3 regions of the Limosilactobacillus fermentum genome follow, and region 3 is predicted to be linked to each of the others. Evidence: riboswitches for the same ligand, from Rfam matches in the RefSeq annotation. Region 3 holds a riboswitch; each other region holds the start of a gene.
The links. A riboswitch is a leader RNA that binds a small molecule or an ion and turns the genes downstream of it on or off. The one in region 3 is predicted to bind thiamine pyrophosphate.
Positions count from the first base shown of each region.

Region 1: linked by a shared signal. The riboswitch ahead of FG166_RS09680 (ECF transporter S component) and the one ahead of thiM (hydroxyethylthiazole kinase) in region 3 are both predicted to bind thiamine pyrophosphate.
Region 2: linked by a shared signal. The riboswitch ahead of FG166_RS09110 (ECF transporter S component) and the one ahead of thiM (hydroxyethylthiazole kinase) in region 3 are both predicted to bind thiamine pyrophosphate.

Region 1 covers NZ_CP040910.1:1,612,964-1,620,386, forward strand. The annotation lists gene FG166_RS08155 (B3/B4 domain-containing protein) at 156-872, shown strand; gene FG166_RS08160 (2'-5' RNA ligase family protein) at 934-1,599, opposite strand; partial or broken gene FG166_RS09705 (DapH/DapD/GlmU-related protein) at 1,632-1,952, opposite strand; gene FG166_RS08170 (RNA-guided endonuclease TnpB family protein) at 2,067-3,230, opposite strand; gene tnpA (IS200/IS605 family transposase) at 3,227-3,664, opposite strand; gene FG166_RS08180 (MerR family transcriptional regulator) at 3,755-4,180, shown strand; gene thiW (energy coupling factor transporter S component ThiW) at 4,177-4,680, opposite strand; gene FG166_RS09675 (ABC transporter permease) at 4,699-4,956, opposite strand; gene FG166_RS09680 (ECF transporter S component) at 4,962-5,177, opposite strand; TPP riboswitch at 5,241-5,333, opposite strand; gene FG166_RS08195 (undecaprenyl-diphosphate phosphatase) at 5,524-6,354, shown strand; partial or broken gene FG166_RS08205 (SDR family oxidoreductase) at 6,413-7,176, opposite strand; tRNA gene FG166_RS08215 (tRNA-Pro) at 7,314-7,387, opposite strand; tRNA gene FG166_RS08220 (tRNA-Arg) at 7,393-7,423, opposite strand, start outside.
Region 2 covers NZ_CP040910.1:1,806,574-1,813,996, forward strand. The annotation lists gene FG166_RS09090 (heavy-metal-associated domain-containing protein) at 1-220, opposite strand, end outside; partial or broken gene FG166_RS09095 (heavy metal translocating P-type ATPase) at 288-2,172, opposite strand; gene FG166_RS09100 (NAD(P)/FAD-dependent oxidoreductase) at 2,366-3,358, opposite strand; gene FG166_RS09105 (nucleoside hydrolase) at 3,531-4,490, shown strand; TPP riboswitch at 4,858-4,947, shown strand; gene FG166_RS09110 (ECF transporter S component) at 5,018-5,596, shown strand; gene FG166_RS09115 (ATP-binding cassette domain-containing protein) at 5,600-6,982, shown strand; gene FG166_RS09120 (energy-coupling factor transporter transmembrane component T family protein) at 6,972-7,423, shown strand, end outside.
Region 3 covers NZ_CP040910.1:862,414-869,836, reverse strand. The annotation lists gene FG166_RS04335 (membrane protein) at 1-1,531, opposite strand, end outside; TPP riboswitch at 1,705-1,805, shown strand; gene thiM (hydroxyethylthiazole kinase) at 1,986-2,750, shown strand; gene thiD (bifunctional hydroxymethylpyrimidine kinase/phosphomethylpyrimidine kinase) at 2,773-3,570, shown strand; gene thiE (thiamine phosphate synthase) at 3,735-4,376, shown strand; gene thiD (bifunctional hydroxymethylpyrimidine kinase/phosphomethylpyrimidine kinase) at 4,438-5,250, opposite strand; gene psiE (phosphate-starvation-inducible protein PsiE) at 5,265-5,696, opposite strand; gene FG166_RS04305 (CPBP family glutamic-type intramembrane protease) at 5,797-6,126, opposite strand; gene msrA (peptide-methionine (S)-S-oxide reductase MsrA) at 6,320-6,841, opposite strand; gene FG166_RS04295 (MetQ/NlpA family ABC transporter substrate-binding protein) at 6,854-7,423, opposite strand, start outside.

The sequences.
Region 1 (7,423 bases), 750 kb from region 3:
TAATGTAAATGCCCAGGCAAAAAGGATTTAATCAATGTAAGCGCTTTTAGACTTTATTTCACAAAGCGTCTAATAATACAAACTTGCAACCATGTCGTTGGACCGGCTACAATGGATAAATAAATGCATTCAAGCTTTTTAGGAGGTCTGTTTTTATGAAGAAAGTAATCATCGATCCGGGCTTTTGGGAGCTATTTCCAGAAGCACAAATTAACATCATGACGATCAAGGGGTTTGATAACCACGACACCCCCGAAACCCACCAGCAACGGGCCGATCTGTTAGCCCAAGCGGTCAAGGAATCCGCTAAGTTCACCGCCGCCGACCCGTTCCGTGACAACCCGGTCATCGCGCAGTGGCGGGATGCGTACTCCCAATTCAAGAAGCGTAAGGGTGCCCGCGCATCCATCGAAGCCCTGTTGAAGCGGGCGAACCAAGGCCACGTTTTTGAACCAACCATCCCTTTGGTTGACCTTTACAACAGCGTTTCCCTGAGCTACGGGGTTCCGGTTGGGATTGAAGACCTTGATAAGATCGAAGGCGATCTCCACTTGGGACTTGCTAAGGGTGGCGAAGGCTTCTTCCCGTTGGGGGCTGAAGAAGACGACCCGGCCCGCGAAGGCGAAGTTATCTACTACGACAACGGCGGGGCCGTTTGCCGCTCACTCAACTGGCGGGAAGCGGAACGGACCATGCTGACCGAGACCACGACTAACGGGGTAGCGGTAATGGAATCCGTTAACGCCGAACAAGCCGTCCGGGCAACCGAAGCAATGGCCGAACTGAGTAAACTGGTGGCCGACTTCTTTAAGGTTACCCCCAGCGAACAGTTCATTTTAACTAAGGATCACCCCGAAGTGACGGTGGATTAAAGCAAGTAGCTGGCAAATTAAAAACCGACCAGTTCGCGATTTTGCGAACTGGCCGGTTTTTTTATAGGCTTAGTTTTGCCAACACCCGTTTTCGGCTGTTGTACCAATCGTGAACCACTAGTTCCACCTGGTCGACCACCAGCGTCCCAAAGTTGAGGTTCGCTAAAGTTGCCAAGGTAGCGAGGTCCTGGTGCGGATCAATCAGGGGCGCTTGTTGGCGGGCGACGGTCACGTGAGCAGTCGTCTGCTGGTAGCGCTCCTTTAATTGAAGCTTGTGCACCCCTAAGTGGTGGCGGACCGCTTGGCGCAAGTCCGCTAGCCCCGGTTGGTAAAAGCCAGCCGCCATGACCGCGCTGCCGCTCGCAACCAGCCCCCGGAAGGCCACTTCAAAGGGGTGCCCCCCTTCCACCACTAACTTGACGGCGGAAACGTAGGCAGCCTCTTCTTCTGGAGTCAGGGCAAAGTCTGGCGTCGCCCGGATCAAATCAATCACGGTTACGTGCATGTCTTGAGCAGGATAGTAGTATTGCCCGGGCTCAACCTCACGCAACTTCCCCAGGGCGAAACTAATGTTACGGCTAACGTGAGCCGGCAGGGTAAAGATTAGGCTTAACCCCCGCCGGCGATCGGCTGCCCGGTCACTTAACCAGGGATCAATGTCGCCCCCCGCCAGCAATAGTTCCGTGCCCCGTTGATTAATTGCTTGGTACTTAGCAGTTAGGTCCATTTTAGGCACTCCTTTTTGGATCTATGATACCACTATTCTGGAAGCTCTTTGATCACCCGGGCCGGCACCCCGGCCACAATTGTGTTAGCGGGGACGTCTTTAGTTACCACCGCACCCGCGGCCACCACCACGTTATCACCAATCGTCACCCCCGGCAAGATCGTTGCTTTCCCGCCGATCCAAACGTCGTTGCCGATCGTCACCGGTAAGGCCGTGGCGTGATAATGGCGGCGCCCCTCTTTATCAAGGGGATGGTTAACCGTATAGATATCAACGTTGGGGCCAATCATCACGTGGTCGCCAATCGTCACCTTGGCAATGTCTAAGATCGTTAGGTTGTAGTTAGTCGTGAACTACTCGGCCATAAATGACCGAGCTTCTGGGAACACGAAGTAGTATTTAGGATGTTGCTTCTGTATTCAGAATACCTAACTTACAGAACTCCGTTCTTTTACCACGGCTAGTCCCTAGCCAACGGCTTTTAATCCTCTATGGAGTATATTAACTGCCGCATTAATATCTCGATCGTGATGAGTACCACATTTAGGACAAGTCCATTCTCTAATTTCAAGTGGTTTCTTCCCACTATGGTAACCACACGTGCTACAGATCTGACTGGTGTAATTAGGATTAACAGTAATTAACTGTTTACCGTACCAATCACACTTGTATTCCAGCATGGTTCTAAATTGGTACCAACTGGCATTCGCAATAGCTTTAGCTAAATGGTGATTCTTTTGTAGATTCTTGGCTTTCAAATCTTCAATGACAATCACATCGTATTTTTTAACTAAGGCTGTTGTTAGTTTGTGTAAGTAATCTTGACGTTGGTTCGCTATCCGTTGTTGGTAGCGAGCCTTTTGTTTTTGAGCCCGTTGCCAATTCTGATAATCATTGAGATCCATTTTTACGTCTTTATGATTATGGTTCCATTGGCGAACAGCTACGGTTGCTTGATATTTTCGGCGACTATACTTGCTTTGCCACTTTGTGGCTTGCTTTTCCAACCACTTAGCATTGAAAGTACCAAACTTTTCACCGTCAGAACTAATCGCTAAGTCAGCGATCCCAACATCCAGGCCAACGGTCTTGCCTGTTTTTGGCAATGCTTCTGGAGCAACAGTCTCGACCTGCAAAGATAAGTAGTAGCGACCAGTTGGACCATAGCTGACGGTATAACGCTTAATTTTGCCATTTACAGCTTGAGAGGTCTTACTAGTTCGAATGCTTCCTAACTTAGGTAGCTTCATTCTTCTCTTGGCAATCACTGTGCAGACCGACCGACCAGTATATGACTGTTTGGCGGCGTGCCTGCTTTTAAAGCGTGGATAGCCACCACGATGTTTAAACAGCATCTTAAAAGCTTGGACTAGATTATGGTTCACCACAAGGAAACTAGTCGCATCGCTGTCTTTAAGATAGGGATATTCTTGTTTCAACTGTTTAAGCAAGTAATTCATTCCATATTCATTTACAAAATGACTGCTAGGATTGTTTTGATAGCGTTGCTTAGCCATATCTAGCATGAGATTCCACACTCTACGGTCATTGCCGAACATTTGCCATAGTTGAGCTTGTTGTTGCTTGTTAGGGTACAAGCGTAGCTTGACCCCTTTAATTAATTTGGTCATTCTAATTTCACCTCCTTTTTGCGTTGATCATCAATATACTTGGCTACTGCTTGTTCATTAACGCTCCCAATGCTTTCAACATAATAACTTGGTGACCATAGGTGACGACCTTGCTTTTTCCAGTAGCTAGTTTGTAGTTCTGGACATTCTCGGAAGAGGTGCCGTGCAGAAATGCCTTTAAGCCAGCGCATGATGTTAGTTACAGACAGTTTTGGCGGAGCGCTCACTAGTAAGTGGATATGGTCATCTTTACCAATCTCCATATGAGCAATCGTAAATCCATATTTTGAAGCTATATCATATAATGATTGCTTCAAGACTTCTTCTACGTGTCCTTTCAACACTTTATTACGATATTTAGTTCCCCAAATTAAATGATAATTAAGATTGTAGACTGACGTTCTACCATATGTAATTCTTTTTGTATCTTTCATACCAATAATTATATTACATTACGGTTCGATCATGTGCCCTAAGGGCACAAAAAAAGGCAATTCATCACGTCCTTAAAAGAACGTGTTTCCTTGCCCGCTTTCAAAAACGGCCTCCTCCCCTTTGTCAAACGGGACCAGAATGGGCGCCGGGCCTTCATGGATAACGACTTTAACTTCTTGAAGGTCATTAACTGCCTCAAGAAGAGTGGTGTCCCGGTTAAAGACATCGCGGGCTTTATCAACTTATGTATGCAAGGGGATCAAACCCTTGCCGAACGCTACGATTACCTAGACCAAGAAGAAACGGTCATCGAAGCTAAGGTGGCCGAATTGCAAGAACAACTCGATTTCTTGCGCTTCAAAAAGTGGTACTACAAAACGTCTCTACAGGCCGGGACCGAAGCCGTCCACTTTATGGAGGGGACCAACGTCGTCCAACCAGACATTCACGAACAGTACCTAAAACTTAAGCAGCAAACCCCGCCGGACCAGTTCCGTCAGTTAATCGACCTTTAGCCCCGCTCTATTTCCCAGGAAATGACTGGCCATAGCGCCCGTACCAAGACGTAGGCCAGTGCGGCGCCAACGACCGCACTAGCCGAAAAGCTTGGGATAAATAACATTAAACCACCCTTACCGAATAAAAGCATTGCCAGCGGGACCGCCACTAGGGCGCCCACCAAGCCGGTTCCGACCACCTCCCCGAGGACGGCCAGGACCGGTTTTTTGAACTTCTGGTATAACCAACCGGCCAAGAAGGCGCCGATCATGCTACCCGGGAAAGCAAAGACCGTCCCGGTTCCCAGCAGGTTCCGTAGGATTGAAGTTGCCAAGGCTTGACCAAGTGCCCACCAGGGACCCAGGATGATCCCACTCAAGACGTTGACCAGGCTTTGGACCGGTGCGCACTTAGCGATCCCGATCGGAAAGGAAAAGAGACTCCCCCCGTAGGTAGCAATGGCGACAAACAGGGCGGTCAACACCAACTTTTTAATCTGCGTTTGCTTTGGCTCCATTAGTTGCTCCCCCTTTAGTTAGGCTGGTTGAATGGCGTGCGCCCTGACCAAGAGGCGGACAACGTAGTGGACTAAGACGGCCCCAAACAAAAGGTCGGAAACGAGCCGGGTGCAAAACAGGGCGAGAATCATCGGTAGAGCTAAGTGAATGTAACCCTGCTTAAAGATTTCGTAGGCAAAGGACACCACCGTGACCCAAAAGGCCGATGAAATCAGCGCCGGCCAGCCCCAGTTCTTGTAGCGCAGGGTTAAAAAGCCCAGTTCACTCCCGGCCACGGCGGCTAACACCTCCCAATCACGGCCGTCCCCGGGAGCCGGAGAATGGCAATTGCTAGTGGTCCGGCCATGATCCAAAGGCCAAATAAGACCTCGTTGGCAAAGGGACCGATCACGAGGTAAAGCGGGGCGTAAATGACGTCTGTTCCGACAAAGAGCGCCCCAAATATTAGGGCGATCAACATGATGAAGATAATGTCTTTGAGTGTGAGATGCTTCATGGTTTTCACTCCAAAAAAAGCCCTTCTGTCCGGGGGCAGAAGAGCTGGAATGGCGGGGAAATTCCGTTGATTCAACTATCTTCCTCCGCTAGTATTAACTAGATCAGGTTCAATGGGTATTTCTCAGCTAAATCAATAGCACCCCAGACAGATTCTGATATTTACGTTACCCTAAGTCAACCACACTTCCGCCCAAAAGAAAAGGGGCAGTTTGAATTACCGGGGACCAAAATTTACAAGAACTTTACCAAAGACTGACCATAGCTCCTCTTCCCCTTGCTATAATGGTAGCTGAATAAATTTGCGGAGCCCCTTTAAAGTAGTCGGGGCGCAAGGAGGATATGCTGTGCTTGAAATACTGAAAGCCGTGATCTTAGGAATCGTTGAAGGAATCACCGAATTTTTACCGATCAGTTCGACCGGTCACCTGGTCCTTGTCGATGAGTTTATTAAGCTCAACGAACCCAAGAAGTTTATCGACATGTTCAACGTCGTGATCCAACTTGGGGCCATCATGGCGGTGGTGGTCTTGTACTTCCACAAACTCAACCCCTGGTCACCGAAAAAGTCCCGCTTGGAACGGTCCCAAACCTGGACCCTGTGGAAAAAGGTGATCATCGCCGTGATTCCTTCGGTGATCATCGGCTTACCGCTCAACGACTGGATGGACGCCCACCTCATGAACTGGCTGGTGGTTTCGATCGCCCTGATCGTTTACGGGGTCTTGTTCATCGTAATCGAAAACCACAACCAAAACCTACGGCCCCGCTTTGACAGCCTCAACACCCTACCTTACAAGGTGGCCATTCTGATCGGGTGCTTCCAGATCCTCTCCTTGATCCCCGGAACGTCGCGGTCGGGAGCTACGATCCTAGGGGCGATCCTCATTGGGACTTCACGCTACGTGGCCGCCGAATTCTCCTTCTTCTTGGCGATCCCGACCATGTTCGGGGCCTCCCTGTTGAAGTTGTACAAGTTCTTCGCCCACGGCGGGACCCTGGCCGGCAACCAAGGCCTCATCTTGGCCGTTGGGGTGATCGTTTCCTTCGTGGTGGCCTACGCCTCGATCCGTTTCTTGTTAAATTACATCAAGACCAAGGACTTCAAGGCCTTTGGGTGGTACCGGATCATCCTCGGGGTGATCGTGATTGCCTACTTCGCCCTGTTAGCCCACTAATCCGTTAACTGCATCAAAAAGACCGGCTGTGATTACCAGCCGGTCTTTTTTGATGCAGTTAGTTAACCGTCCAACCCCCATCGGCCTTGACGATGTCGCCGTTGATAAAACTTGCTTCGTCTGAGGCCAAGAAGAGGGCTAAGTTGGCAATTTGTCCCGGTTGACCAATTGGGGTCTCACCAGTGGCCTGCAGGGCTTGCATCCCCAGTGGGTCCGGTGCTGTAATCGTGGTTTGGATGTTGGTAGCCACCCCACCTGGCGCAATGGCGTTGGCCCGCACCTTACCAAAACGTCCGTACGTCCCGGCGATGTTTTTAGTCAACCCCACCAAAGCGTGTTTAGCCATGGTGTAAGCCGCCCCACCCCGGGTCCCGAAGAGGCCACCGACTGAGGCGTTATTAATGATGACCCCGCCGGTTTCTTGTTTTCCATCACCTGAATGGCCGCCCGACATAGCTTAACGGGGCCAGTCAAGTTAATGGCCATTACCCGCTCATATTCTGCGTCGGTTAGGTTCCCGACTGGGGTGAAATTATCCATGATCCCCGCGTTGTTGACCAAGATGTCCAATTGGCCAAAGGTCTGGGTGGCAAAGTCAATCACCCCGTCAACGTCTTCTTGCTTCACAACGTTGGTCACCTTAGCAGCGGCTTAGCCACCCGCCTGTTCAATCGCTTGCTTAACTTCTTCGATCCCTTGGGCGTTGATGTCTGCTAAGAACACCTTGGCCCCTTCCTTAGCAAAGAGTTGGCTGATCGCCTTCCCCATTCCGGAACCAGCCCCGGTTACAATAGCGACCTTACCCGTTAAACGTCCCGTCATAATGGCACCATCCTTTCGTTTTCAATTACTGTAAGCGTTACCGCTATTATAATCATGACGTTTTGGGTTAACCACTAATTTCAACACAAAAAGACGCCGCTGAGGATAACCTCAACGGCGCCTTTTGGGAATAACGATCGGGAATACAGGATTCGAACCTGCGACCTCTTCGTCCCGAACGAAGCGCTCTACCAAGCTGAGCTAATTCCCGAGGTATGCACCCAGAAGGAGTCGAACCTTCAACCTT
Region 2 (7,423 bases), 940 kb from region 3:
CCTTTTCCTTAACCTTATTAACCTGATAACCAAGGTTTTCGACGACCTGCTTCAAAGCAGCGGCCGTGGTTTGGTCGCTATCCACGGTCGCCTTTAACTTACCGGCGTTAAAGAGGACCTTAACCTCACTGACCCCGGCCTGGTGTTCAACCGCCGTTTTAATCTTGTCCAAGCATGACGGGCATGACATCCCGCCCAACTCCATTAGTACCTTTTCCATGATAAATCCCCCTTTTGGGCTTCAGTATAGGCAGGCCAACTCGAAAAATAATTGATCCCCATCAACTTTAATGAATTTTTAAGAGTCGCATCCCGTTGATGATCACGATTAAAATACTGAGCTCGTGAATCAACATTCCCGAGGCCATGTGGACGTAGCCGGCAAAGAGGCCGCCAAAGAGCAGGGTAACGGTCAAAATGGCAATCGCGATGTTTTGGTTCATGTTGGCGACCATCCTCTTGGCAATCGTCAGGGCGACCGGTAACTTGGCTAAATCGGAATGGAGCAAGACGACGTCGGAAACTTCTAAGGCAACGTCAGTCCCGTTGCCCATCGCAATTCCGACCTCGGCCGTGGCTAGGGCCGGGCTGTCGTTGACCCCGTCGCCCAGAAAGGCGACCCGGTGACCAGCTGCTTGGAGCTCCTTGATCTTTTCAACCTTCTCTGCCGGCATCAGGTTCCCGACCACCTGGGTCATCCCAACTTCTTTTCCGACCCGTTCGGCGGTGGTCTGGTTATCGCCACTTAGCATGATCAGGTTCTGGTAACCCAACGCCCGCCACTTAGCATGATCAGGTTCTGGTAACCCAACGCCCGCAACTTAGTAAAGGTCGCCCGGGCCTCGTCTTTGAGCGGGTCACTAATACCAAGCAGGCCCCTCAACTGACCATCAACGGCGAAGTAAACCAGGGAGCGTCCCACTACTTGCCATGCCGACGCCGTGGTGGCCACCGCAGTTAAGTCCACCTGGTGGGTAGCTAATAATTTAGCGTTGCCAACCAACACCGTAGCCCCTGCCACCTGCGCCACCATCCCCTGGCCCGCCAGCACCTTGCTTTGGTCCACCGGTAAGGGGGCGACCGCTTCGTATTTAAGCACCGCCTTGGCCAGCGGGTGGTTAGCGACCGTCTCGACACTGACTAGCAATTGGTGGTCGCGCTCGCTAACACCTGTATCCCACCAGTCACTCACCACCGCGGGCAAGCCCTTAGTAACGGTGCCGGTCTTATCAAAGACCAGTGTGTCAACCTTACTCAAAGCGCTCAAACTGGCACTCCCCTTGGTCAACACCCCGAGCTTGGCGGCCCGACCGATCCCGGCGACGGTCGACACCGGCACCCCAATTACCAGGGCCCCGGGGCAACCAAGCACCAGGACGGTGATGGCTAGGGCGACGTCTTTCGTTGCCAGTCCAACCACCAGGGCAATTAGCATAATCAGCGGGGTGTAGTACTTGGCAAAGCGATCAATCACCCGCTGAGCCTTGGACTTACTGTCTTGGGCCTCTTCGACTAGTTCGATGATCTGGCCAAAGGTCGTGTCTTCCCCGACCCGGCTAGCTTCGACAACCAGGGTGCCATCCGCTAAGATTGTTCCGGCGCTAACGGTTTGGTCCACCGCCTTGGGAAGCGGCCGGGCCTCCCCCGTTAAGCTGGCTTCGTTCACTAAGCCGTGGCCCGTTTTACCACCCCGTCGACTGGTACCCGGTCGCCCGCTTTCACTAAGACCAAGTCCCCCGCGTCCACGAAGTCAATGTCCGTAACCTCCCCGGTGGCGTCGTTTACGTCGGCGAGGACGGTGGCGGTTTGCGGCGCCATGTAGGTCAACGACTTGACGGCCGCCCGGGTTTTCTTTAGGGTTAACGCCTCCAAGACGTCGCCGAGGTTAAAGAGCCACACGACGATGGCCGCCTCGTTGTACTCACCAATGATCAGGGCGCCAACGATGGCCACGGCCACCAATAGTTCGATCGAGATCACCCGGTAGGTCAAGGCGCTGACCGCCCGTAAGACCAGTGGCACACCCCCCATGATGGCGACGAGCACCATCAAGAGTGAGTAGGCTTGCCCCAAGTTAGTTAAACGGCTGAGTTCGGCGAAGATGATTAACCCCGTCATCGCCCAGACGTTTTGCTGTTGGTGGCGATTAAAGAATTCTTGGACTTTTCCCATAATTATCCCTCCTTTGTTACCTTAAGGATATCCGGTACCACCCCCATTTAAATTGATCGGAATCAAGAGTACCAAAAGAAGTGCGGAACAACCGTAAAGCAGGCTGTGGACTAAGCTAGGGTGAAACGTAAAAAGGCGGCCGACGGAAAGTTCTTCCGTCAGTCGCCCGCTTTAGTTTAAGAATAATCGTTAGTTAGCCAATCCCCATCGATGAACTGTGAGTAGCCATCCGTTTGTCGGGGTAGAGTTCCTTGGCTAGGTTGGTGATTGCCGTAGGCGCCTCCCCGAAGCCGGTCGCAATCAGGGCCACCTTACCTTCGTAAACGACCCCGTCGCCGATTGCGTACACCCCAGGAACTGAGGTCTTCATCGTTTGGTCGACCTTGATTTGCCCCCGTTCACTCGCTAGGTCCAAAGACCAGTCCTTTAAAGCGGCGTTATTGGAGGTGAAGCCGTAGTTTACCAAGACCTTATCAACTTCGAGTGGTCGCTCTTCGTCAGCGCGCATCTTCTTGAGGTTCAAGGTGACCGATTGATCGGCGTTGACGGTTAAGTCCTTGGGCAGGTACGGGGTCAACTTTTCAATCGTTGAGGCCTCCAGTTGGGCAACGGTGTGTTCAAGGGCCCGGAAAGCATCGCGGCGGTGAACCAGGTAAACTTGCTCAGCCACGTCTTCTAGCATCAAGGCCATGTCGATGGCGGCGTCCCCACCACCGAGGACGGCAACGCGTTGGTCCTTAAAGTCTTCCTTGTGGTTGGCAAAGTAGCGTACCTGTTTGCCCTCCAGTTCTTCGGCGCCGGGCAGGGCCAGCTTGCGGGGACTAAAGGCGCCGTTACCCATCGCAATTACAATCGACTTGGAGGTCGACGTCCGCTTGGCGCTGTGAATGGTGAAGGAGCCGTCATCTTCTTTGACCACGTCGGTGACCTTTTCGCCCAGGAATTGATCGACCGGCGCCACTTCGATTTGGGCTGCTAGGTCATCCGCCAGTTCCTGGCCAGTGACCCCAGCCTTACCGGCCACGTCCCAAACCCGCTTTTCCGGGTAGAGGGCGGCGGGTTGGCCCCCCAGTTGGGGCAGTGCTTCGATTAGTTGGGCCTTTAGCTGGTGTAGGCCGCAGTAAAAGGCGGCGAACATCCCGGCCGGACCCCCACCAATAATCGTCACGTCATAGCGTTCTTCCATCGTTTCTTCCTCCTCGTTTTGGTTACCCTGCCGATTATACCACGCCCGCTTTTCTGAACAATTATTATGAATGTTCGGACTTTCTTGATTTTAATTTGTATTTATCCGGTGATTCAAGTATCATTGAAAGCGAAATCACAATCCTAAATTATACGTTACGGAGGGTTTTATAATGGCACAAAAGAAAATGATTTTGGACCTGGACACCGGGGTCGATGACGCACTAGCAATTGCTTACGCGGTTGCTGCACCCGACGTTGATTTGATCGGGATTATTTCTTCTTACGGAAACAACCTGCTCGACGTCTGCGCTAAAAACAGCCTTAAGTTGCTAGAACTGCTCGGTCAGACCGATGTTCCGGTTTACAAGGGTTTACCTCACTCCAGCACCAGCGATCATTTCGATGTGATGCAAGTTTCCAAGGACATCCACGGTGACAACGGAATTGGTGACGTTGACCTGCCAGAACCAAAGCGGGCCTTAGAAGAAATGTCTGGGGTCGACTTCTACATTGAAGCCGCCCACCAATACGGCCAAGACCTGATCATCATTCCAACCGGCCCGATGACCAACCTGGCCGCCGCCCTGGAAAAGGACCCCGAGATTGCCCACTTGATCGGCAACGTTACCTTCATGGGTGGGGCCCTGACCGTTGAAGGGAACGTGACCGACGTGGCCGAAGCCAACATCAACCAAGATGCTAAGGCAGCCGACGTGGTCTTACGAAGCGACCTACCACTGACGATGGTTGGCTTGGACGTCACTTTGCGGACCCTCTTAACTAAGAAGGAAACCCAACAGTGGCGCGAACTGGGCACCAAGTCCGGGATTGCCTTTGCTGACATCACCGACTTTTACATCGATGCCTACTACAACTTAGACATCGACAAGAACGGTTGCGCCCTGCACGACCCACTGGCCGTCGGGGTCTCCTTAGACCCAACCTTTGTGACCACGATTTCCCTGTTCATGAAGGTAATCTACGACGAAAACAACTACGGCCGTACGATTGGGGATAAGGACCGCTTAAACGACCCGAACCCGAATACCAAGGTGGCCGTCGACGTCGACAAGGAGCGCTACTTAGCCACCTTCATGGACCTGTTGACCAACTTGTTTAAGGAACACTAATAGGAAGTGCGGAACAACCTTCTCGACGGGCCATGGGCTAAGCCAGGAAGTGAGCGAAATAATGCTCACTTCCTTTTTCTTTTGTCCTCCACACCACTCTCCGTTGTCTTACGATGTTACCCGTTTTCGTCACGCCACGTTCCGTGGTCTTAGTCTTTTGGTAACTTTTCCACCGCTTTTCCACTTTTCCCCAAGGGGTTGTGGATAATTACGGACTTATCCCCAAGATATGGGTAGCCCTTTTTCCAACCTAGTCAGAGCACTCCCGTTTTTTAACAAGGCGTGGCGCCACGAACCGTCCTAAGCAGGCGATCGGTAAGAATTTTCTTGCCCCCACTACCAAAAACAGGTATGATGGTCTTAAATCATATCTTGTCTGGGGTGCCATTGGCTGATAAATACCCATTGAACCTGCTTTGGTTAGGACCAACGAAGGGAACGACAGGTAATCACCGTCAAAAATCAGCCACCCCATGTCCCGGGGTGGCTTTTTCTTTGGGCAAGGAATGGTAAAAATTTTTGGAGGAATGTTTCTCATAAATAAATCACGTTTCGGATTGCGCGACGTCATCTTACTTGCCCTAATCGGGATCATCTTCGGGGTGATCTACTTTGCCGGCGACTTTGTTTACAACGCCGTTACCTTAGCCCTGACGCCAATCGGCCTGGGGGCGGCCGGCAACGACTTTACAATGGGCCTGTGGTGCATGGCCGGACCATTAGCCGGTTTCATGCTCAAGCGCCCGGGATCCGCCTTTTTGGGCGAATTTCTCGGGGCGGCCGGGGAAATGTTTTTAGGCGGCCAATGGGGGGCTTCGAACCTGATTTCCGGGGCGGTCCAAGGGGTTGCTTCTGAACTCGGGTTCACCCTAGTTGGCTACCGGATGTACAACTGGCTGACGATCCTGTCAACGACGGCCACCACCACCATCCTAACCTTTGCCTGGGACTGGTTCCGTAACGGTTACAGCCACTTCGCCCTGCCGATCCTCTTAGCCTGCTTTGCGATTCGCTTCATCTCGATGTTTCTTTTCTGCGGGGTCTTGGTCAAGTTGATCACTAACCTCTTGGAACGCGCCCACGTCATCCCGCAAGCCCAGGCCTAACCCATGGAATACCGTATCCAGCACCTAAACTTTGCCTACCAAGAGGAACCGGTTTTAGTCGACCTAAACCTAACCCTGCCGGCCGGGGAGCTCTACCTCTTTTCCGGCCCTTCTGGTAGTGGAAAATCGACCCTCTTGAGCATTATGGCCGGCCTCTTACCCCGGTACGGAGGGACCTTAACCGGCGAGGTAAGTGGGGTCGAACCGGGCACGGCTTCCTTGATGTTTCAGGACCCGAGCCTCCAGTTTGCCCTCGACACCCCGCGCCACGAGGTTGAGTTTGCCCTGGAAAACCTGGCGCTTCCGGCCAACCAGATCCCGGCCAAGGTGGAACAAGCGCTGAAGTTTTGCCAGGCCGACCACCTAGCCGACCGGCGCTTAGTAACCCTGTCCGGTGGTGAACAACAGCTCGTCGCCCTTGCGATCACCGTGGCCATGGATAGCCAGTTGATCCTCCTGGACGAACCCTTCGCCTCCCTCGATCATGACCACCGGACCCAATTGTTGGCCCGCTTAGTGGAGCTTAAAAACCAGGGCAAGACCGTTATCATCGCCGACCACGACTTACAGGGCTACCGCCAGTACCAGCCGACCGTGATCGCCTTTGAAAAGGGGCGCTGTCGCTTATTACAAGGCGAAGAGGCAACGGAGCGCTTTGATCAAGCCGAGCAACTAGCTAAACCACTCCCAGCTTACTTGCCAACTGAAGGGACCACGCCCCTCTTTTCCCTGGCCGACTTAAAACTAATTACGAACGGTGCAACACTGTTAACCATCGACCAGCTAGGCCTCTTTAAAGACCGGGTCACCCTGCTAACCGGGGAATCCGGTAGCGGCAAAACCACCCTCTTTCGGGCCCTGACCAAGCTACGCCCCTACCTAGGTTCGGTTACCTACCAGGGCCAAGAAATCAAACAGGCCAAGGCGGCCCCGTACGCCCGCCAAGTCGGCCTCGTCTTTCAGCGCGCCTCTGACCAGTACCTCAACGTGACGGTCAAAGAAGAACTGGAGCTTAGCCAACAACAGGGGCAAAACCCCTACTTTACCCCGGAACGGGTCCAAGCTACCCTGAAAAAACTGGGGCTGACCGGGATGGACGAACGGGTCGTTTACTCGCTTTCCGGCGGCCAGCAAAAAAAGCTCCAACTGCTGTTGATGCTAATGATGGGTCAACCGGTCTTACTCCTGGACGAACCCTTCGCCGGCCTCGACAGTAAGTCGATTGAAGTGGTGTGGGAGCTGATCGACGCGAGCCGCCAAGTTTGGCCGCAAACGCTGATCATCATCAGCCACCAGCTAGCCGGGCTGGCCAACCACATCGATTACCGCCTCCACTTAGCCGACCACCACTTAACTTACCAAGGGGAGGTGCACCATGAATCCTAGTCTGCAACTGCTGTTGGTTCTCCTAATTTCCTTTGAGGTCTCCTTTACCAGCCGCTTAACGGCCAACCTGGTCTTCTTAGTGATTGCCATTTTCGTCTTATTGGCCCACCGCCTTCACTGGCGCCAGTGGCTGCGGCTGCTGGCTGGCCCCTTCTTACCGGCCCTGGCCCTCTTTGTGACGATCGTTTTCTATAGCCCCGGCCACGACTGGCACTTTGGCTTCGTCTTAGTCAGCCGGATCTACCTCTACGTAATGCTAGGGGCGACGGTGACCTTTACCACCACCCCGCTCAAATTGGCCCAGTCCCTGGAACAAACCGCCCACCTGCCGGCTAAGTTTGCTTACGGGACCTTGTCGGCGGTCAACCTCTTGCCTAAGATCAAGCAAGAAGTCATCCAAATCCGGGCGGCCGCTTTAATGCGCGGCGTCACCCTCCACCT
Region 3 (7,423 bases):
CGCCGAGGTTGGTCATCGCCCCGACCAGGACCGCCACCGTACCGAGGGCAAAGACGGACCCGACTTGCTTAGGCGTGATCGGTTGGTCGTCAGCGGCCGGCAGGAGGGTCACCAACAGCCAGCTCAGCGGCACCAGCACCTCGCCGTAGCGCTCTTCGACTTCCCACAGCAAGACGTGGAAGGCCAAATAGCCCAGCGCCGTTAGGATCACCAGCAGGGCAACTTGTCCGTTGGCCGAGGCCAGGGTCATCTTGGTCGCCAAGAGCCGCTTAATCACGAAGCCAAACAACAGGCAGGTCGCCAGTTGGTAGGAAATTGCCACGAGCCCGGTGAAGACCGGGGCGGCCTTGAGGTAGCTCCGCGGTGCCTCTTGCATCCCGCCGTTATACCAGTGGAAGATGTTGCCGGCGTTGGTTAGCACCATCAGCTTGGCTAGCCAGAGCTTGATTAAACCGACGTTTTGCTTGGCCAGACGCTGTTTAATCACCTGGAGGTTGTGGGCGTTGCGGGCCGCCTTGGTCTTGAGCTTAACGTTGGCCACGGCGTCCTTGGTGTTGTAGACCCCGTTGCTCTTCTCGTTAAGCCCCATCGCCACCCACTGGGTCAGCGGGAACTCGTAGTCGGTCTGGCGGGTGAAGTGGACCGCCTTGTCCAGGGTGCTGGAGAGCGGAAAGGACAGGGCGACGCCGAGCGTAATTAAGAGCATTGGCACTAGTAGTTGGCTTTGTTTAAAGCGGTGGCGCCCCCATAAAATCAGGGCTGTCAACAGCATCGCCGGGATAATCACGATCATGTTGGCCTTGGTTAACTGACCCAGCATGGCCAGGAGCACCAAGAGGGCCCCACTAAGGCTCTTTTGCCACCAATTACGGCGCCGCCACAAGACCAGCGTCCGCAACAAATACAAGAGGACGAACATCACCGGCAGGTCGGTGTAAAAGACCTGCAGGTAGTAGGTGTAGGCAAAGGGGGTCAGGACCCCGAAGGCTAAGATGCCCAAGACGAGGTGCTTTTTCTTGCTGACCCGCCAGGCGGTGTCGATGCCGAGCAGGACCATCCCGTCCAGCATCAGCATCGACAAGAGGTGGACGCCGCGGTTGACGCCCATCCCCATTTCCATCGTCAGCTTGAGCCAGCGCGACAGGAGGTAGGCGATCGGCACATTTTGCGGGTAGCGCCAGAAGTAGGTAATCTTCCAGCTGGTGTGGCCGACCGCCATCCGGGTCGCCTGGTCGAGGACCCGGAGCGGGTCGTGGTAAACCGTCACTGGCAACCACTTTAAGACCGCCATCTGCAAGAGCACCATTACCGCCATGCCGACCCCAACGAGCAGGGTGACTTGGCGGTTGGTCACCCGGTCAATTACGGGGGCTAGCTTAGGCAGGCCCCACCAGCCCAGTAGGGTTAGCGGCACCAAGATTAGGGAGGTGACCCAGTTTTGCGAGAAGGTAAAGTTAGACACCAGGCCCCCCACCAGGCAGGCAACCAGGATCCAGGCCAGCCCGCGGCTCACTCGCCGGGCCCCGGTCACCGGTCCCACCCCGGTTTCGTCATCAATCGCTTGTGCATTTTATCAACTCCACTTTCAATTTTCAGCAATATTATAAGGGTGCAGCGCATGCTTTGACCATAAATAATTATAGCTTAGTTCAAAGTTAAGAATGCACTATGTTTTCTGACTGATCCCCGCTATAATGGAGGGGTAATAGTTGCTAGGGGTGTCGGACCACCGACTGAGACGCCAATTGGCGGACCCTTTGAACCTGGGAGTTTGGACTCGCGGAGGGAAGCAACGGTCGGCGAAATGGGCCACCGGGATTCCCCCCGGTGGCCTTTTCTTTTGTCGCTAACGTGCTCACCAACCGCAGGCCTAGTGTCTAAGTACGGGCAAAGAACACCGCCAAGGCGCTAACCATTTTCCCTAGCTTAGTCATACGGCCTGCTAAATTGGTTGGTGACCACTCACTTAAATTAAGGAGAAAAGCATGCAAAACGCAATCGCAACCATCAAGGGAACCAACCCGATCGTCTTGACCGTCGCCAATAACGTTACCCCCGCCGACGTCGCCAACGGTCTCAACGCCCTGGGCGCCTCGCCGATGATGTCGCAAACGCCGGAGGAAGCCGACGACATGGTCAACATCGCCCAAGCCGCCGCCATCAACCTGGGAACGCTCAACCCCCACCAGCGCGGCGAAATGGAGGCGGTAATGGAAGCGGCCAAGAAGTACCACAAGCCGACCGTCTTGGACCCGGTCGCTTGCGGCGCCACCATGTACCGGCTCCGGGTGGTCACCGAACTGCTCCACCAGTACCACTTCACCGTCATCCGCGGCAACGCCGGTGAAATCGCCACCTTAGCCGGGGTCGAATGGCAAAGCCACGGGATTGACGCCGGCGAGGGCAACGCCGACCTCGAGAAGGTGGCCCGGCTGGCGGCCAAAAAGCTCGGCTCGGTGATCGTCTTATCCGGCGAAGTCGACATCGTCACTGACGGCACCCGCCTGGCCCGCTTGCCGTACGGTTCCCCGGCCTTTAAGACCCACGTTGGGACCGGCGACATGCTTTCGAGTTTGATCGGCGCCTTCTTGGCCACTAACGACGACGCCTTTGACGCGGCCGTTGACGCCGTGACCACCTTCACCCTCTGCGGCCAAGCCGTCGAAGACCAGCGACCGGGCAACTGGTACCCGGGACTGTTAAACAACCTCGACGCCGTCACCGATCAGCAGCTCGCCTCTTGGCAATAAGCATTTGGAAAGGAAGCTTAAAATGACTAACGAATTTCCCCAGGCCCTGACGATCGCCGGCTCCGATTCCGGGGGTGGCGCCGGCATGCAAGCCGACCTAAAGACGATTCAGATGCGCCACGTCTTCGCGACGACGGTGGTGGTGGCGGTGACCGCCCAAAATACCCTCGGTGTCCAGGACGCCCTCGCTTTGCCGACTGAAATAATCGACGCCCAGTTCGCCTCTTTGGCTGACGACTTCAAGATTCGGGCGGCTAAAACGGGCATGCTGGCCGACGTACCCACCGTTCAGGCGGTCGTGCGCAACTTAAAGCAGTACGACTTTGGCCCCCTGACCGTCGACCCGGTCATGATAGCTAAGGGCGGCGCCAAGCTATTGGCCGACGAGGCGATTACCACCGTCAAAGAGGAACTCTTGCCGCTGGCGACCTTGGTCACCCCCAACCTGCCAGAAGCCGAGGCCCTAACCGGGTTAAAGGCGGAGCGCCCCGCTGATATGGTTAAAATCGGCCAGGCCCTGCAAAAGCTGGGTCCCAAAAACGTCCTGGTCAAGGGTGGCCACCTTGGCGGCGACCAAGCGGCCAGCGACTTCGTCTTGATGGAGGACGGCACCAGCTTTTGGATGACCTCACCACGGATCGACACCGTTCAAACTCACGGGACCGGCGACACGATTTCGGCCTGCATCACGGCCGAACTAGCCAAGGGCGTCGGGTTAGAACAGGCGATCCGGACCGCTAAAGGTTACGTAGAAGCGACGATTCGCGACACGATCCAGGTTGGCCACGGCCACGGCCCACTGAATCACTGGGCATTATAGAGAGTGGCAAATAACCTAACCAGCAGGCCGTATGACTAAGCTAGACCGGAGGTTGGTGCGCTTACGCACCGTTCTGCGGTCGTACTTAGGCACTAGGGCTGCGGTTATTTGCCACGTTTTCTGTCTAACATTTGAAAACTAGCCAATAGCTAGGGAGAAAAGCCATGTTATTTAAAAATGAAATGCTGCGCTGCTACCTGATCGGCGGCAGCCAAGACACCCACCACGACCCGGATGAGTTTTTGACCAAGGTCGAAGCAGCGATGCAAGCCGGGATCACCGCCTTTCAGTACCGCGAAAAAGGGACCAGCACCCTTTCAAAGGCGGAAACCCTGGCGCTGGGTCAGCAAGTCCGGGAGCTGGCGACCAAGTACGGCGTACCGCTCTTTGTCGACGACGACCTAGAGCTGGCGGCCGCCATCAAGGCAGACGGCATCCACGTCGGCCAAAAGGACCAGCGGATCGAAGAGGTCTTAGCTGCGGTCGGTGACCAGCTAATGGTCGGCTACTCCTGCAACACGGCGGCCCAAGTCGCCCACGCCAACCAGCTGAACGTCGATTACATCGGCACCGGCCCGGTCTTCCCGACGATTTCTAAGGACGACGCCGGCAGCGCCCTGGGTGTGGACGGTCTCGCCGACTTCGTTGAACAATCCACCCACCCGGTCGTCGCGATCGGCGGCATTAGCCTGGACAACGCCGGCACCACTTTGACCAGTGGCTGCGCCGGGTTGTCGATGATCTCGATGGTACTGGGGGCAGATGACGTCGCCGGCACCGTGAAGAAGATTTTGGAACTGTATTAAACAGCAAAAGGCTCCCGGCCGTTCTGGTGAACGACTGGGAGCCTTTATTCATTAGCTTTGGTTAGTTGGCCGCTTCTTGACCGGCCCAGTGGTTGATCGGGCCAAACTGGTGGCCGACCTCAATTTCGTTGGCGATCGCCTCGTGGACGACCTTCTTGGCCAGGCGCACCCCGGCTTCAACCGAGTGTCCCTTGGCCAGTTCGGCGGCGATAATCGCCGAGAAGGTGTCGCCGGTCCCGTTGACCCGGTCGGTGGGTACGTACTCTTCTTCCAGCCAGAAGGTCTTGCCGTCCGCTAGTGACACGAAGTCACGGACCGGGGTCGTTTGCCCCTCGATGTGTTGGCCCTTAATGACGACGTTCTTGGCGCCCAGGGCGTGGAGCTTGGCGGCCGCTTCTTGGACCTGATCGTCATCCTTTAATTCCAACTCGGTCAGCTTTTGGGCCTCGTAGAAGTTGGGCGTGATGACGGTGGCCAGCGGGATAATCCGCTCGCGGAAGAGCTCGTAGGCCGATTGTTCCAGGAGCATCACCCCGTGCTTGGTAATGATGACCGGGTCGACCACCAGCGGGCCGAACTTAGCTTCGTCATAAGAATCGGCGACGGCGTTGATCACGTCATCGTTGGCTAACATCCCGGTCTTGGCCGCCTTGATGGCAAAGTCGTCGGCGAGGACCTTAAACTGTTCCTTAATGAAGCTGGTCGGCATGATTTGTTGCTGGGTGATCCCGTAGGAATTCCCCGACACGGCGGCGGTCAGCAGCCCTTGGCCGTAAACCCCGTCGATAAAGAATGCGTGCAGGTCGGCCGGCATCCCGGCACTGCCGTCGGAATCGTGCCCGGCGATGGTTAAAGCTTGAACGTATTGTGTCATATTAAGCCTCCGGATCAAATTCTCTTCTCAAAATTTTCGTCTGGATCGTGGACAAAGCGGCGGTAAATCGCCAGTCCCACCGTCAGCAAGACAATCGCCACCACTTCGACCATCGTTTCGATGCCGTTGGAGTTGCTAGCGGCCAAGAGGTGCCGCAAGAGGGCGGTTAACCCCAGCCCCATCAGCATCGTAATTGAGATGTGGCCGTGGTTGCGCAGGGCTTCGATCACCATCACGATGAACTCGAAGATGATGAAAAAGGAGGTTACTTCGTTCAAGAAGTCGTAAAAGCCGGGGTCGGAAACCGGGGCGAGCGCCAACTTGACGACCGCCAACAATTCCATCCCCAGTTGGACGATCAACGCCAACCCCAGGAGCCCGACGGCCACTAACGCTACCAGTTCGAGCAAGTGGGCAATCTTTTGAAACCATTCTTGACTTGACACCTCAATCACCATTCCTTTCTAGTGGCTACATTATAACATTGAACCGGAACGAAAATGGATCATTTTCCGCTTTCTGTTCGTTTTTCTTCCGGGCGCTTTTTTATGAAAACGGTGTCTCACCCTTCTTTTTGAGCAATAACCGATCAGCAAACCACAGCCAGAGCAAACTGATCACAAACAGCGGCAAGAAGATCAGTAGCAAGGACCCCCAGTTAGTGGCCGCGGAGCCCCCGGTCGCAATCGTCGGCTGAAAGTCGATCAAGGAGTGAAGCAAGATCCCGACCCATAACCCGTTGGTCAGAATGCGAATGAAGGATAAGGCGAGCCCTAAGATAAGGGCGTAAAAGACTTGTTGCATGGTGGCGTCGACGCTTTGGAAGGTTAAGTTCGATAGGTGTAAGAGCCCCAAAAACAGCCCACCAGTCGTCATCCGAATAGCGGGCTACTTTCTACTTTCTAGATATTGAACTTACATACCACCCGTCGAGAAGGTTGGTCGCACTCACCCATAACGTACTCCCCAGCCGTAGGCCTAGTGGCTAAGTCTGGCCACAGAACACCGTCGAGGGCGCTAACCCGTGCCCTATCCTTACCCCACAGCCTGCTTTATGGTTGGGTCGCACTCACTTTTTCCAATTATCCTCAATAAACTGCTTACGCCCACCAGCCTTCTCTAGCTTCATCCGTTCCGGGTCCTTCTTGTAAAAGTCCTGGTGGTAATTCTCGGCCACGTAGAAGGGCTTTGCGTCTTCAATCGTGGTCACGATCGGGTCAGTGAAGCGGCCGCTGTTGGCTAGGGCATCCTTGGAGGCCTGGGCGATGGCGCGCTGTTCTTCATCCTTGACGAAGATCACCGGCCGGTAGTTATCGCCGCGGTCTTGGAACTGGCCAAAGGCGTCGGTCGGGTCGGTTTGTTGCCAGTAGATTTCCACCAGGTCCGCATAAGAAACCACGCTGGGGTCAAAGGTGATCCGGACCGCCTCGGTGTGCCCGGTTCCCCCGGCCTTAACCTGCTCGTAAGTGGGGTTAACCACGTGGCCGCCGGTGTAGCCCGATTCGACCTTTTTAATTCCCGGGTAGGTGTCGAAGGGTTGGACCATGCACCAAAAACACCCGCCGGCAAAAATTGCTGTTTCACTCGCCATGTTTCTTCCTCCTTAGTTCTTACCGAATTGTGGCCAGGCCGCGATTTGCGAACCCTTGTAAGTCTTATCGATGACCTTCTTAGTGGCCTCGGTTTGGTAGGCCGCCACGATCTTCTTGTAGGTGGCGTTATCCTTGTTCTTTTCCTGGGTCGCGATGATGTTAACGTACGGCTTGGTTGACTTGTTGACCGGTTCCAGGTAAATCGCATCCTTCTTCGGGGTTAGGTTAGCCGCTTCGGCGTAGTTCCCGTTGATGATCGAAGCGTCGACCGAATCCAAAGCCCGGGCCGCCGTGGCTGGGTCGACCTCTTTAAACTTAAAGTTATGCGGGTTGGAAGTGATGTCGTTTAACGACGGCTTGATGCCGCTGTCTTTTTTGACCTTGATTAAGCCCGCCGATTGCAAGAGGTTGAGCCCGCGCCCGAGGGTGGTTGGCTCGTTTGGAATCGCAATCGTCGCCCCGTCTGGTAAGTCCTTAATCGACTTGTAATTCTTGGAGTACAGGCCCAGCGGTGAGATCACGGTGTTCCCAATCGATACCAGGTGAGCGTTTTCCTTCTTGTTGTAGGACTCAAAGTAGTA